Regions from separate parts of the Bacillus sp. EB V-12 genome, predicted to be linked through region 1. Evidence: riboswitches for the same ligand, from Rfam matches in the RefSeq annotation. Region 1 holds a riboswitch; the other holds the start of a gene.
The links. Region 1 has a riboswitch for magnesium ahead of mgtA (magnesium-translocating P-type ATPase). Riboswitches for the same ligand answer to the same signal wherever they lie in the genome.
Positions count from the first base shown of each region.

Region 1 (3,177 bases):
CACTTGTACACCATGTTTTTGTAATGCTTGAATTGCAGCTGCTGCAGATGGTTTCGGTGGATCTAAAAAGCCGATATATCCAGCGAGAATCATATCAGTTTCGTCTTTTACTGCGTACTCTGTATCATTTATTCTTCTATCTTTTTTATAAGCAACAGCAATAACCCGCATACCTTCACTATTTAGTGTCTCACTTAGTTTTTTGACATTTGAACGTATTTCCTCGGTGAGTGGAACGATTTTTTCATCCACTTCAGTGTAGTTACAAATTGATAAAATTTCTTCTACGGCACCTTTACAAACCATTGTATGTTCACCTGAAATATCCTTTACGATGACTGACATACGCCGGCGGGCGAAATCGAATGGAATTTCATCTAGCTTTTGAAAAGCTGATGGATTAAATGTATTGTTTTCCTCTGTATGCTTAATAACAGCTTTATCTATTAAATTTTTCAATCCAGTTTGATAGAAACTATTTAAATAGGCAAATTGCAAGACGCGATTGCATTCATTTCCCTTGGGATCTAAGTGACGAACAAGGACAACTTTATCTTCTGTTAAAGTTCCGGTTTTATCTGTACAAAGAATGTTCATAGCACCTAAGTTTTGAATAGAATTTAGCTGTTTTACAATTACTTTTTGTTTAGACATGTTAACGGCACCTTTAGCTAAATTAGCAGTTACAATCATCGGTAACATTTCAGGTGTAAGGCCGACAGCGACGGCAATAGCGAAGAAGAAAGCTTCTTGCCAATCACCTTTTGTGAATCCATTAATGAGAAGGACAATAGGTGCCATAATAAGCATGAATGTAATTAAGAGCCAGCTTACTTTGTTTACACCTTTATCAAAGCTTGTTTCTACACGCTTTCCAATTACCTTATTGGCTAAAGAGCCGAAATACGTATCGGTACTTGTTGAGATGACAACAGCTTTTGCGCTACCACTTACAATATTTGTTCCCATGAAACAAAGGTTTTCCATATCGAGTGGATTGTAATTTTTTTTCATGTTTGTCGGTAAGATATGCTTATTTTCTGTATGGTAGCAGTGTTCGTATTTTTCTACAGGAAGTGCTTCCCCTGTTAAAGAAGATTGATTAACAAATAAATCTTTAGCGGATACAATACGCACATCAGCTGGAACGATATCACCGGCTGAAAGGGAAATGATATCGCCAGGTACAAGTTCCTCAATTGGAATTTCTGTTGTGTAATTTCGATTTAAATTCGTTACATTTTTTGTTTCATGTACAAATCCATTTATTCTAAATACGCTCGCAGTTGTTCGAACCATAGCCTTTAACTTATCGGCAGCTTTTTGAGAACGAAATTCTTGGGAAAACCGAATTGTTGCACTAAGTAGTACCATTGCAGATACGACAATTGTTCCTTGCATATCATCCGTGAAAAAGGAGAGTGCTCCAAGAGCTAATAAAACGAAAATAAATGGATTTTTAAATGCCGACAGAAATTGAATGTACCACGGTGCCATTTTATTATGAGCTATTTCGTTCGGACCATATAAAGAAAGTCTACGAGACGCTTCTTGTTTAGATAATCCATCTTGTGTTGTTTCTAAAAGTTTTAACGCAGAGCTTACATCTTGTGTTGCAACCTCCACTAATAATTCGTTATTTGTTTTCATGCTATCTTGCTCATAAGCATGCTTTGTTTCTTGTCTTTGTAAATTAAACATCGGTAGTTCCTCCTCTGTCATGAAGGAGGAAACAATCTGTTACCTAACTATTTGAAATGGTGAGGAACAGTTTCTTTCCTACCTACATGATGAAATATGAATGTAAAACGTATGGGTATCTGGGCCGAATCATCAATTGCCAACTGTTCCTCACCTCCGTACAATTTAGTAGTTTCTGAATATGCTATGTTTGTTTCATAGTAAGGTGCATATAGACGTAAAAAGACCTTTACTCAAAACGAGTAAAGGTCTGAATTCGCAGTTAAAAGAGTCCACAACAAAGACTGTTAGTAGACATAAATAAAAACAGTTTTTGTGTATGACAAAATACATGCACCTCTCCCTCGTTGAGTTTTAGCACTGTATAGCATAGGTACTGAAACCAGCTACATTAAAAAAGGCCTTCATTCCGACCTTTCCTGTTGACCCATTGGCGTCTCTCGACATTTTTGGGCAGCAGCGTTTCTCTATACAGGAGCCTCACCTAACAGAGAACATATTCAATTACATGTTGAATGTTAGCACTGTAAAATTGTAGTGTCAATATCTTTTTTATCTGTGTTTTTAAAATATTAAACGGATTTATAATAGATATGTGGGATGAAATGTATGATATTGATTATAAATAATATGAAAAATAAATATTTTTATAAAAGGGGAATTTGTAATGGTACCACAAAATTTTATTATAAATATTGAGAATCAAAAGTGGTTGTTTAATGAGCAGGAAGATTTATGTTCTCACGGGGAAATTTATTTAAATGTGGATGGAACGATTATTACACAAACAGGTATGGATGAGGAATGGGGAATAAGTGAATCAGCTTTAGCTCTGTTACGAACTTTAGATAAAGAATATATTTGTGATATTGAAAATGAAGAGGGGCTTATTTTGCACGGATGTGGCACTATGCTCATGTTAGGATGCCCAATTTCAATTCATTGGACTATAAACCATATAGGTGAAAATGTGGTTTTAAAGGATTTTGTCAAAGTTATTTCTACTGATCAAAAGGCTATATACTATGAAGGGCTTCATATAGAAGTAAATGAAAATGAATATAGAAAACAAATTGTTTCTTTTGCGCTACAGGCAAAAGAATTATTCAATAAATCAAGTGAAAAGATAATTTTAAATGAGTTTGAGCGAAGTATGTATACCGACTTTTGGATGGAATATGATCATTTGTTAAATAAGTATAAATAAAAAAGCACTGTAACCAGTGCTTTTTTATTATAGATTACGAGATTGTAGGGTTTTCAAAAATAACAATCTCTGAACTGTTTGTAGTTGAAACGCGTTGGGCGTAATATGTTAAAGCTGAAGAAATATATGCTGGTAACGTATCATTTGTATGTGATGTTGTATATTCATGGATTAATTCCTTTAAAGTTGTCCATTCTAATTGTGCTGGGTGATCAGACACGAAAGAACTTACCCAGCGATCAAATGAAGATGAAAAATCAGTTTGTAAA
Region 1 is NZ_JBUXJL010000001.1:499,439-502,615, forward strand. Features, by position in the region: gene mgtA (magnesium-translocating P-type ATPase) at 1-1,701, opposite strand, end outside; M-box (ykoK) riboswitch at 2,035-2,200, opposite strand; gene ACZDYH_RS02690 (hypothetical protein) at 2,369-2,908, shown strand; gene ACZDYH_RS02695 (DUF3932 family protein) at 2,943-3,177, opposite strand, start outside.

Region 2 (3,177 bases), on a different contig from region 1:
GAAACAGAAAAAGGGATCGAGAAACTGTCATATGTGTTTGGTTCGTTTTTAATTGCTGGAAAAGCGAGTAGTATCGGTATTCGTGCGGGAGAAAAGATTACAGGAAATGAATCGTACTATTTACCGGTAGGTATAAAAAGGAGGGGAAAAAATGATTAATTTTTTATTATATTTAGTAGTAACACTCGGCCTTTTATGTATAGGTCTGTTCTTGATGGAAGTGACAACGAAAGTAAAGGAATTTAAGTTAATGGCTCAAGGAAATAAGGCGGTAAGCTATGTGCTTGGAGGACGATTACTTGGGTTAGCTGTTGTTTTATATTCGACAGCAGCTAATTCAATTTCACTTCTTGATATGATTTCGTGGGGAGCAGTTGGGATTTTGGCTCAAATTATCGTCTTTTATTTAGCTGAGTGGCTTACACCACGCTTTAATATAAACAAAAGTCTCGAAGAAGATAATCAAGCAGTTGGTCTTTTTCTTATGTTTTTATCAATTTCAATTGGGATTGTAATTGCTGGTTGTATAACTTATTAAAAACTTTACGTTTAAACGTAAAGTTTTTTATTTTATCCCGTAAAAGCCCGATTGGTGAGGGCTAATAATCAGTGGGGGATGAACAAAACCTCCACTGATTAAAGTTACACTTTATATATGTTAGTTTGCCATACCTTTTGAAAAAATTGTAGGCTACGGTTGACATCTATTTTAAATAAGAGTAACATTTTCAATGTAATGAAAATAAGTCTCTGTTAGGTGAGGCTCCTGTATAGAGAAATGCTACTGCCCAAAAATGTCGAGAGACGCCAATGGGTCAACAGGAATGATCGAATTAAGGTTTTTCTTAACGTAGCTGGTAATGTACCTATGCTATACAGTGCTAAAACTCGGTGAGGGAGAGGTCCGTAGATTTCTAATTATATTAGAAATCGTTTATTTGTGTATGTAATGGCCGCTACTCTCTTAAGGGTAGGGGTCTTTTTTGTTACCAAGCTATGAGTAATTTCATAGTATAAACTATAAAATTAAACGAGGAGGTGAGGAGCATGTCAAATTCTGACTCGGTTCCGTTACCCATATACTTCAAATCAAAAATATATGATGTAGGCAGGAAACGATTTGTTCCTCCCTCTATATTTATCACAATGTAGCGTTTATAAAGCGCGAGACACTTTCACAGTAAAGTGGATAAATTGAGAAACAAAGCGTTTCTTCCTATGTTGTAAAGGAGGAGACGATAATATGTTATATGCAAACAAAACTGTGGGTAACACGTCATATAAACTAAGTAAAAAATCAATAAAAGAACAAACAATGCTCCAAAAAAATAAAGATTTATTAATTGAAATTGCAACAAGAGATGTAAAATCTGTATTTGCATATTTTAAAACAACAAGAGACGGACTATCAATGAAAGAGGCGCAAAAACGTATTCAAGTATATGGCCGAAATGAACTAACTTCAAAAAGAGCACTTCTCGCAGAAGTAATGATGAAGCTTGGTGGCATGATTCCAGGTTTTTCAAAACAACGTGTGTGTGATGAATTACAACGTGAAACGATTACTGTATCTAGAGTAGAATGTTCTAGTAGTACAGGGTTAAATAGTGAACTGAAAATGATGGAGATACCAGTGCAAGAACTTGTACCTGGAGATATGATTTTTCTTTCGGCTGGAGATGCTGTGCCAGCTGATGTACGTATTATTTATGCAGATGATTTATTAGTGAATGAGTCTGTGTTAACGGGAAACGAAGCGAATATAGAGAAGTTTGAGAGCTGCTATCACCTTGAACGTAAACGATTTATTCCATTAAAACGGATGAAAGATTATAATCCACTTGAGCTTGAAAATGTATGTTTTAAAGGTTCGCATATCGTTAGTGGAAATGCAAAAGCTATCGTTGTTTCTACTGGAAAAAATACGTATTCAGGCATATTGCATACTTGTTGTAGTAGAATGTCTTAATGTGTTAATGGTGCTAAATATACAAAAACAATGTATAATAGACAAAGTTGAGCAAAAACGTAGAATGGTAATCTATTTATATAACCTTACGTGATAACGTGAGGTTATTATTTTTTTAATAGGAGAGGAATTATGAAAAAAGTATTATTAGTTGATGGTATGGCACTATTATTTCGTGCTTTTTACGCAACAAGTGTCTACGGACAATTTATGAAACGACAAGATGGAACCCCTACGAACGGGATTCATGGTTATATGAAACACTTGTTAACAGCTACGCAAGCGATCGAACCAACACATATCGTTACATGCTGGGATATGGGAAGTACGACATTTAGAACAGAATCGTTCTCGAATTATAAAGCAAATCGTGCAGCGCCACCAGAAGAATTAATTCCTCAATTTGATTTAGTGCAAGAAATGACTGCGAAATTATCCATTCCAGTTATCGGTATGAAAGGCTACGAAGCGGACGATTGTATCGGTACGCTTGCAAAACAATACTGCAATGAAGCTGAAGTTTATATTTTAACTGGTGATACAGATTTACTTCAACTTGTTGATAAGAACGTTACAGTTATGCTTCTGCGTAAAGGAATTGGAAATTACGAATATTACACACCGGAGAAAATCATGGAAGAAAAAGGTGTAGAGCCGTGGCAAATCGTCCATGCAAAAGCTTTCATGGGAGATACAAGTGATAATTATCCAGGTGTAAAAGGTATCGGTGAAAAAACAGCGTATAAGCTTATTCAAGAGCACGGAACAGTATCCGCTGTACTAGAAAATGTAGAATCATTAACAAAAGCGCAGCGTACGAAGATTGAAAGTGATTTAGAGAACTTAAATATTTCGTTACAATTAGCCCAAATTCACTGTGAAGTTCCAATTTCATGTTCACTAGAAGAAGGATTACACACAATGGATGAAGAAAAACTTAGATTTGTTTGTGAAGAAATGAATTGGGGAAGACCTGAAATATTAATAAATATGCTATAAATAGTTTGGGAAGAGGGATGTTGCATAAGTCGAACTTTGACTTGGTGACACCTTCTTTTTGTTTTTGTAAACAGTATTATAATAAATAAAATTATGTCGAACTCAATTTTAAATATATAAATATTTCGACAAGATATAATGATAAAAGTTGATGAAAATAATAACTTTTATCATGAAGTGAATTAATTTCAACATAGTTTTAGATAATC
Region 2 is NZ_JBUXJL010000002.1:783,771-786,947, forward strand. Features, by position in the region: gene ACZDYH_RS10725 (glutathionylspermidine synthase family protein) at 1-159, shown strand, start outside; gene ACZDYH_RS10730 (DUF350 domain-containing protein) at 152-538, shown strand; M-box (ykoK) riboswitch at 743-908, shown strand; gene ACZDYH_RS10735 (P-type ATPase actuator domain-containing protein) at 1,244-1,969, shown strand; gene ACZDYH_RS10740 (5'-3' exonuclease) at 2,102-2,968, shown strand.
Region 2: linked by a shared signal. The riboswitch ahead of ACZDYH_RS10735 (P-type ATPase actuator domain-containing protein) and the one ahead of mgtA (magnesium-translocating P-type ATPase) in region 1 are both predicted to bind magnesium.